Regions from separate parts of the Desulfosarcina variabilis str. Montpellier genome, predicted to be linked through region 3. Evidence: riboswitches for the same ligand, from Rfam matches in the RefSeq annotation. Region 3 holds a riboswitch; each other region holds the start of a gene.
The links. A riboswitch is a leader RNA that binds a small molecule or an ion and turns the genes downstream of it on or off. The one in region 3 is predicted to bind cobalamin.
Positions count from the first base shown of each region.

Region 1: it holds a riboswitch for cobalamin, as region 3 does, so the genes downstream of both, Dvar_RS37910 (hypothetical protein) here and Dvar_RS32450 (helix-turn-helix transcriptional regulator) in region 3, are expected to answer to the same signal.
Region 2: it holds a riboswitch for cobalamin, as region 3 does, so the genes downstream of both, Dvar_RS24180 (hypothetical protein) here and Dvar_RS32450 (helix-turn-helix transcriptional regulator) in region 3, are expected to answer to the same signal.

Region 1 is NZ_CP159846.1:8,396,681-8,399,962, forward strand. It holds gene Dvar_RS37905 (DNA-3-methyladenine glycosylase I) at 236-679, shown strand; cobalamin riboswitch at 1,317-1,524, shown strand; gene Dvar_RS37910 (hypothetical protein) at 1,636-2,673, shown strand; gene Dvar_RS37915 (4Fe-4S binding protein) at 2,670-3,282, shown strand, end outside.
Region 2 is NZ_CP159846.1:5,343,224-5,346,505, reverse strand. It holds gene Dvar_RS24190 (metal-dependent transcriptional regulator) at 143-613, opposite strand; gene Dvar_RS24185 (DUF1007 family protein) at 672-1,319, shown strand; cobalamin riboswitch at 1,440-1,626, shown strand; gene Dvar_RS24180 (hypothetical protein) at 1,849-2,151, shown strand; gene Dvar_RS24175 (hypothetical protein) at 2,269-2,796, shown strand.
Region 3 is NZ_CP159846.1:7,182,209-7,185,490, forward strand. It holds gene Dvar_RS32445 (TonB-dependent receptor) at 1-207, opposite strand, end outside; gene Dvar_RS32450 (helix-turn-helix transcriptional regulator) at 394-1,386, opposite strand; cobalamin riboswitch at 1,498-1,704, opposite strand; gene Dvar_RS32455 (methyltransferase) at 1,956-2,969, opposite strand; gene Dvar_RS32460 (TonB-dependent receptor) at 2,990-3,282, opposite strand, start outside.

The sequences.
Region 1 (3,282 bases), 1.2 Mb from region 3:
TGCCGAATTGTCGTCAAACCCGATGCTGATGAACGCGTAAAAAGTGCCAGGCACGTCATGCCGGACTTGATCCGGCATCCAGAACATGCTGAAAATCAAGGTTGAGGTTAATAAAACACAAATTCCCGCAAAACGCCATCCATTGAACGAGGCCAAAGGCTTGACATTTTAACGGCGGCATGCACAAAAACAAGCTGTCCATTGGCCATGAGACAAATACAACGAAACCCAATAGTTGCATAAATATAGCATTCAACACGATAGGTGCCAACCTTGCCGACCGCATTTAAAATATGATTTCGATCCATGCCAGGTGGCGACCATGTCCGAGGCGGCTATCGCCAAAGCCATGATCAACCCGGCGATCGTCCGTAATCGGCTCAAGATCCGGGCTACCGTTACCAACGCCCGTGCATTTTTAAGGCTTCAGGAAAAACATGAATCCTTTGACGCGTTTATCTGGGCATTTACCGAGGGTCGGGTCATTCACAACCATTGGCGCACTGCCGACGCGGTTCCGGTGACAACCGTGCTTTCCGACACGGTCAGCAAAACCATGAAAAAAGCAGGATTCAGCTTTGCGGGCAGTACCATCTGTTACTCTTTTTTACAGGCCGCCGGGGTGGTCAACGATCACCTGGTAAGTTGCTTCCGGCATAAAGAACTCATGGTATCGTAAGGGCACGGCGCGCCGTGCCCCTACCGGCAGCCCCGGCATCGCCCGGTATTCGATTCCGCACGTCCATCGAATCAATAATATACATGCCAATGTCGAAGGGCCTTTTCTCCAACGCAGCGTCCGTCAAAGTCTGACGAACTCGTAAAATTCGGTTACTCTGTCTGTCTTTGGAAAGAACTTGACAATAAAGGGCCACCGACAATATAAGATGTTACCAGAAAATTAGAGAAATCTCACCGGCATTTCGAAAATGCCTTTCTCAAAAAGTTAGAAAAACCACCGCAATAACAACGCACGCCATGAAGGCAAATTGGTAGCACCCAGCTTTATCGACCGGTTTGCAATAACACTGCGCGATTCCGCAAAATAGCTGTGTTTGCCCCACTTTTGCAACATTGGGGTGACATCTTTTCGAACCGTCGAATAGCGACAGCTTGTCGTGATGCCTAAATTGAAACGCCGGCATCAGGGAGCCTGTTTTGAGACTTTTTCGGTCTTTAAAGGACTTGTGCGATGATCCTTCATTTAAGACTCAATGTTCGTATTGGCAATGCGAATAATTCGGCATATTACCGAGTAAAAGCTCAAAAAAACTACTTGACAACCAAAAGAAAATATCGCTATGGAGTAAAGTTCGTCTATTTTATCAATCAAAGGTGTCCATCAGGACTTAATAGGGAATCCCGTGCAAATCGGGAGTGGTCCCGCCGCTGTGACATCCATGTTTCCGCGAACGCTGGAAACAACGCTGTTGGCCAAGACGCCACTGTTCGATTATTCTCGAACGGGAAGGCGGCCAGTAGTTGGATGAAACCAGAAGACCTGCCTTTGATGAATCGGTAAAACCCAACGTGGAGGATGGTGTTTTACTCAAATATAGTTGTTCGGTTCGGGATAAAAAACGGTATCCCCGCGTTTTAACAGGCGCGGGGATTTTTTTTGGGGAGAACATTGAGATGAAAATTTGTATCGCGATTGTATTGGCCATGGCCGTTTTTATAGGTGCCCCTGACATCAGCCTTGCCGACAGCACCGTACCCATTGCTTACTGGAAACTTATGGATGAAGAGCGCTACATCCGTCGTTTTGATCTGGAACGTTTCGACTGGCGAACAATCAGAAAAATTCGCCGTCAGAACATGGATGCCGGCAAGGCGGCCAAGTTTCTGACGATCAATGCGCTGCCCCCTTCAGGCAATATCGGCGATATGCAAAAACTGGATAGGCGTTACCTGGGGCAAGCCAGCATCCTGGTACGCGATCCCAACGGAGACATCTCCCAAGTTCCTTCTATGACCACAGAAGATGACAGCGTCAGCCTTCCCAAAGACAAAAAACTTATGGGTCGATACCTACTCGGCGCCCGCATTCCCCTGGGAGAACGTGACGTGGACGCCGACGGTATCAACGAATCCGTCTTTCTTTGCGCCAAACACATAGTCGTTCATCGCAGGCATGGCGGCCGAATGGGACGCGCCTCGGTGGTTTTTTTCGACGATGGCGAGAAGATGCCCCTTGAAATCGGACCGGCCATCAATACGGCCAAATCTAAATTTGGCGGCAGCATGCAGATGCCTCACAACACCTATGAAATGATGGTCAAATACCAGGGCCGCCCCCTGCCTGGGGCAACCGTCACGGTAACCACCGAAGGCAGCCAGTGGGGGAAAACCGTTGTAACCGACAAGGCCGGCAAATTCGAAATCATGCCTACCGATGATCGATTTTCCCAGCACGAATGGCAAAATTACCTCTACACAGCGACCCACCACGATCGTGAGAAGAACACCTACTACGTCGCAACCCTGCCCACGGTTGTTTATCGGAACCAGCCTGAATGGCGATCCAAGGCCATGGGATTTGCCTTCTGGTCTATCATCGGCACCGGCGTTACGCTGCTGATGGTGGCCGGCCTGACCCGCCGACGCCGGCGCCGGGACCGTCAAGCCTTGATCGTATTTGAAAATCACAAAATTCAAAAGGATCTGCCATGAAAATATCCACCCTGCGCTGGACCATCCTGACCGCCGCCTTTGTCATCCTGCTCTTTGGCGCCTACGGCGGATTATATTTTGGTTATTTTCTGCCGACTTTTTCCTGTTGCTGGGTGCGCGCCCGGGCCGGTACCTGCTTCATGCTGACCCTGCAACGGACCCTGGGCCTGTTCACCTGGGAAAGCATGTTCATTTTACTGATTCAGTTTATCTACTTCTCGCTTTTAGTCATCATCATCGGCCGGGCCTGGTGCGGCTGGGTGTGCCCGCTGGGGTTCGTCCAGGACCTGCTCGACCGCCTGAGGCAGGCTGCCGGCCTGGGATATGTGCGTTTCTCTGAAAAACTGCGCCGCAGCCTGGCCTGGATCAAATGGGCCTTTCTCGCGGTCGCCCTACTCCTGCCTTTATGGGTGGCCTTTCCGGTGATGTGCCCGGCCGTGGCCCTGGGGCTGCAGATTCCGTTCTGCCAGCTTTGCCCGGGCAAGTATATCCTGCCGCTATGCGTGGGCAACCCGGACCGGATATCAGTCAACTATGAGAATGGCACGCATGTGGTGATGTCCATTTTAGGATTGGGTTTTTCCATCGTGGCCCTTCTCGGAGCATTGA
Region 2 (3,282 bases), 1.8 Mb from region 3:
AGTTTTTCAAACTAATGCAAAATAAGTGGACTTGATCAGAGATTATAAGGTTGAGAACGGATGGTGACGGAGGTGATCGGTAATCGGTTATCGGTTATCGGTTATCGGTTATCAGTAATCGGTAGTCGGTGATCGGTTTTGCTCAAGGGATTTCCCGGTGGTGGGGGTCCTGATCAGGATTGCCCGTGACGTCCATTAGCGCTTGCTGAAGCCGAGGGTCGGTAACATGCTCGAAATGATGGGCATGACGATGGACGTCCGCTTCACAGCACCCCATGACATCACAAAGGTAGGTCTCCCATAGTCGATGGGAGCGTATCAATCCCCGGCCGGCGGATTTGCCTTTGTCTGTCAAGGTTAAGCCTGCCTTGCTTGTCTCAATCAATTGCTGGCGTGCAAGCTTCCAGGCCATCCATTGCGCCGTGCTGCCTGCCTTGAGCGCGTCTTTTATTTTTGCGATCGGGACCGGCGCTGCATCCGCAGGCGCCAGTTCATCATAGCGGTAAAGAAAGACTAGGATATCATCGCCGATGATTCCCATGCCCAGCCGGAATTGGTTGGCGGCGCGACCGATGACGCCATAGCGTGGATCAGCGCTGATAGAGATATTCATTTTGACGCTTTATTTTGAATTTGTTATCGATATGATCATATCTATGGATGAGACAGCGATGCAAAAAGACAAAAGATCATCATTGGTTACACTCACTGCGCCCATTATCTTGGTTGTTGTCCTTCTAAGCGTTATGGGCGGTGAAATACTCTTGCCGCGGCAAAGCCATGCCCATCCCCATGCGTTTATTTTGCAGCGTCTGACGATTCTTTTCGACGAGAAGGGCATGGCCGGGGTTCGCGTATGGTGGAAATTCGATGACATGTTTGCCAGCATGATCATAGAGGAACACGATAAAAATCGAAACGGCAAATTCGAGCCTGGAGAAATTCAATCCATAAAGGACAGCGCCTTTGAGCAAATAGCGCAGCACAACTATTTTACTTTTATCAAGATTGACGGCAGCTTGTTTAATGTTCAATTCATCAGGGATTTCAAAGCGGTGCTCAAGAACCAGCGCCTGGTTTATGAATTCACGGTTCCTTGCCATGTCGCCGCAGCGGCGCAGCCAAAGAAAATTAGCGTCGGTTGTTACGATCCCACCTATTATGCGGCGATTTTTTTCGCCAAAAACAATCCCGTGACCATTATCAAGGGGGATTCCTTCGATTTGCAAACCGCCATCCGGGAAGATCCCGATACGTTGATCTATTTTGACATGATTCATCCATGGGTGCTTTTCCTGGAGTTTCGGGCGGTACAGTGAAAAACAATATCATCCCCTTATTCCGCGCAAAAAATGAGAAAAACAGTAAATTACCATGGCTATTGAATCCCGGGTACTTTTTATTAAAACTTGTTCTTGACAATTATCGTGAATTGGAGCAGTTAATAATTCACGTAAGGTGCCACAATGGCTTAATAGGGAATCCCGTGTAAATCGGGAGTGGTCCCGCCGCTGTGATCGGGGACGAAATCTGCTACAGCCACTGTCCAGAAAAAATCGGACGGGAAGGAGCAGAGAGTAGGTTGATCCGAAAGCCAGAAGACCTGCCTTGCCGATTACCGACCAGCTGCGGTGCACAGTGATGGGGCGGATTGAGCGGGTTGTAAACGTACGCAGGTGCCAGTAGGCGACGTCTATATTTGCAAGGATGAGTCTTTAGCAATGAAAAACCTGCCAGAACCTTCCCTTTTTATCATCCCATCCAAGGCCACCATTTATTCTGCTTTTCGGTAATTTCTCCACACCAAACAACAATTGGTTGAAACCAACACGGCAAAGGAGAATACCTATGTCCATGCAATGCCCGGTAAAAATTTATCGGACGGAATCCCACCCTGGCGGAAAATCGGATGCCCCGGTCTATGTCATTCAGGATGGAAAACTCTATCGTACAGTTGATCATGAACTGGGGTGGTCAGAATCTCCTGACTACGAGCTGCGAACGGATGGTCAGGTTTTTCGGACCCACCATCACGCATTGGGAAGCAGCGATACCCCTGACTTTCGGATACTGGAAAAAGGCGCCCTGTATCGTACGGAAAATCATCCGAAAGGCGCATCCATGTTTCCGGTATACGAGTTGAGGGACTGACGCGTTTAGCGGGTAACGGTTTTTTTTTATTTTTGGAGATGGTGGATTGGTGATTTGGACGTATATCCGCGGGTAAATCACCAATCATGCGTTGGTCGTGGAATGACAGGTGATTTCATGGACCTTTTTTGCATAGCGAACAAAAAGCAAACATTCATACAGCGGTATACACCCGTTTTTTTCAGTCGTTTCGGATTATCATTTCAGTATGCTTTCAACTGTGCGGATTACTATATTACCGATATTGAAACAGGGGCGCATATATCCAAGGAAATCCTCTTCTTTATGGACCCGCTTGAGCATTGTCTATTGGTATCCCGGTTTTACCCGGAAATATACAAACATGATCGATCAAAATACCTTTCAGCTACTTGTTTTTACATTTTAATTCAGCATTTTATCCAATTCAGTGGTATTGCTTTGGATGCCACCATCTACCTTACGGCCAAGCGAGAGGTTTTTAAAACATTTTACGCGAAGCTGAAGAATTTTGACTTTCACGCCAGCGGACAACGAACTGATCCCTATGTCGGTGTTACCAGCCCAATTGTAAATAATGACGTCAATAATTTGAAAAGCATCCGCAGTTGGCTGGATTTGATTGCGGATATTAGAAATACTAACACGATAAACAACGCCCATTGAAATTGGATCAACGAGAAAAAAAGCGGATCCTATCTATTGTGTTTAACCTTAAGTTGAGTAAAAAAACGATTCGATGCATTTGCCCGCGATGCGGTCAATACCATCTCGTGCATATGCTGTGGACCGGACGGGGGACTCCGCGAAAGTATTGCCCGACTTGTAAACCACTGGTCGGGCTTTACGATGAAGCATCGTTATATGAAGTTGGAGGCCGGGATTCAATCCACATCAGGAGAAAAGGGAATCAGTTCCAAGACGATTAAGACGCAAACAAATGATAAAACGATAGGAGAACTGTCCTGGGATTTCAGGGTGCAGGAAAAAAATAATTACACCAGATTGCGCCGGATTTGCGTCCGTCTACAAGGCGCATCTGCCGGTGCATATTTAGAATCTGTGCCGGTGGATGGAACGCCGTAGACGGGCGCAAGGACAAGCAAAATGGAGCAATTATTTTTTTTCTGCGCCCTCAGTCACCGGCCACCA
Region 3 (3,282 bases):
GATTGATTGGATTTTCCTGTCCTCGATGTCCTGCTCGCCGAACACGGATATGCTCATCGGCACGTCCTGAACGTTTTCCTCCTGCTTCTGGGCCGTAACCGTCATCGTTTCCAAACTGACATCCGTTTGCTCCCCGGCAATACCCGATGTCGCAATACAGCAAACCAGCAAAAGTCCTCCCATTATCCAGCCACTCAGATTTTTCATCCCCCCTCCTGTTCCTTGCCCATGCAATGAAATGGGCCCAGACCACAAAGGCTTGCCGAGCCGGTGGTCAATTAGCGTGACAACCCCGTGCTCTTACACCGGAAAGGGTTTGGTCTGCGAATCCCATTTGATTTTTTATTTGTCCGAAATGAATGATAAAAAGGGAATTGAAAATTCAGATGTTTACTAAGCATTAACAATGCACTGATGAGGATTCATGCCGAATTGATTGCGAAACGCCCTGGAAAAGGAGGACAGGCTGTTGTATCCCACCTCAAAGGCCGCCTCCGTGACGTTCACCTGACGGGATTCCAGCAGCTGCTTTGCCTGCTGCATTCTTATCTTTCTCAGATACCCAAAAGCGGTGGTATCGAACACTTGATGAAACCCACGGTTCATTTTGGCGTGTGACATTCCAACGGATCGGGCAAGGTCAAACAGCGTTGGCGGGTTTTGCATATCTTCGGCTAAAAGCGATGCAGCCTGATGGATCTTTTCGATGTCCACCAAGGTGCTACCACCGACATCCAGAGGCGTCTGTGAGCGCCGGTCAATCTGCTTCAACCGGCAGGCAATCAATTCCAGCGTTCTGCTCTCGAGAAACAGCCGGCGGGTAGGCCCGGTGAGCGGGCAGCGCAGGATGGATTCGACGGCAGTGTGGATTTCCGGTGTAATGGCGCCGGGTTGATAATACCAGGAGTCCCTGGATCCATCCGCAATTGATCTGAATGCGCTCGGAAAATGTTCACAATCGCCCCCCACAAGCGTGTTAAACACGTTGGGCTCGATAATGATCGAAAAAGAAATTCTACGCGTATCCTCGCCATCCACGACGGTGCCGGACTGGCAAGGAAAATAAAACAGCGGGCACTCACCTCCACATGTTGTCACGGACCGGTCCATTCCCACACAACGGCCTTGCATTCGACCGGAAACGCAAAATCCGAATCCAAACCCGGGCCGATTGCAGGTGACCTGCCACACACAATCCTGTTTCACCTGATAGTCAGCGATAAACAGACAAAATCCCGGACGGAATTCTATTTGTTTGATGATGCCTGTACCGATCATCTCCGGTAATTGCCAGCATGCTTCCCCAGACCCCGTAAAATCGGACCAAACACCGCCGGACAGATCCATTTCATATCCGTTTATCGCTTTTATGGTAATTTGGTGCATAATAACATGTCCTCAAAATAAAAATCCCCGCTTCCACAGTGGAAACGGGGATTCCGTGTTCAATCCCTGACGGCACAACGACAGGCTGAATTGACTCCTTACCCGGGAGCGATTACAAGCCGATCCGCAGGCAGGTCTTCTGGCTTCACATCCATCCCGGCGGCCTTCCCATTCGAGCATTGCCGAACAGTGACACGCATTGCCAGGATGCCCGCTTTGAACCAGTCAAAGCATATGTGTTACAGCGGCGGGTCCGCTCCCGACTTTAACGGGATTCCCTCATAGGTCCTTGCGAACGCCTGCGAATTAACAAACGATGTTGTTTAAAGCATCTCAGATTGTACCATGTCAATCGTTTTCCTAAACTGGGCGTTTCAAATTTCTTCGAATTACAGACTGTGTAAATTTTATTGTGTATTTCGAAGTTTTTCCTCATAAATTTGAAACCCGTTGGGATTGCCGATCTTACCGCATCTACCGCGTTAGGTGGCTTCCCGCATAGGCGACTATAGCGGAAAGCCACCTGCCTTGTATCTGCGGCAAGCTCGACAATCGCCCAGCTTAGGTTTTTATTTCCTGGCAATATCCAGTTCCATGGGCATCATGGGGGTCTCGACCGTCGCGCTCTCCACGGATGCAAAACCGGCACGCTTCATCGCCTCGGCGATTTCACCGCTGTTGAACATGATATCCTGCCCCGAGAACATCCAGGCCATGCTTCCCAGGACATAGGCCGCAGGCTGGGTACGCTCTTGCGTGAGCCCATCCGCGTGGCTGACGAATACGCCGCCCGGTTTCAGGGCATGATGGATTTTCTCGATCATCGCGTCCAGTCCGGCACGCGCGAAATTGAGCGTCGCACTGGCCCAGATCAGATCGTAGCCTTCGCCAATCGGGTCGTTTAAATAATCACCGCCCATGGTCGTCACCCGATCCGCCATCTCGTACTCGGCGATGAATTCCTCGGCCACCTGGGTTACCGCCGGTTGATCAAAAATAACCCCTCTCATGTTGGGATGTTCGGCTACCATGGCCAGGCAGTAAAGCCCTGGCCCGCCCCCTAGATCCAGCATTTTCTCAAAAGATTCGAAGCCCTCAATCTGCGCGATCCTGGTGGCCATTTGTTGGGCCGCGCCACTCCGCTGGTAGTTGGCCATGGAGCGGGCATGGGCCGCCCAGATGGCTTCGTTGCCTAAATCGACTGGCTCATCTGAAGGCCCGGAGCGTAACCGCTGGCCGATATCCGCCATGATGGATGAGGACATCTGGTCCATCATGGAAAACATCTTGCCCAGGTAGGCCGGGCTCTGGCTGTGAAGCGTCACCTGCGTATCCGGGCAGTTGTGATAGCAACCATCTTTTTTAAACACCAGGTTCAATGCGGTGAGACCGTCGAGCAAAAAACGGGTGTACTCTGGATGCGTGTCCAATTTGTCGGCCACTGCCTCGGCGGATTGCGGCGTGGACAGGTAGTCAAATACTTTCAACTCAATGGCCGCAAGCAGTAATTGGGACTTGGTGTGGCCGTTGGCGATATCGAACAGTGAATCGATCTGCAAATTTAGTTCAGGTAGTTTCTTCATGATAATCCTTTCATTGTTGTTTAAAAACGACAGGTCACCTGCAACCCAACTTCTCCCGGATCGCTGTAGATGATATAGTATCCATCATAGTAGCCATAAGAATTGTATTCCTCGTCAAAGATGTTCTTGCCGTACAGGTAAACGTCAAGATGCTCGGTTTCGTATCCGATCCGGGCGTTGACGAGCTCATAGGCATCCCTTTTGTACTGGTTGGCCCGGTCCAGATACATCTCTCCGCAGCCGATCAGATCGGCCCTGGCATACAGGCCGCTTTGGAAACGGTACTGGACACCGATGTTGAAGGTGTATTCCG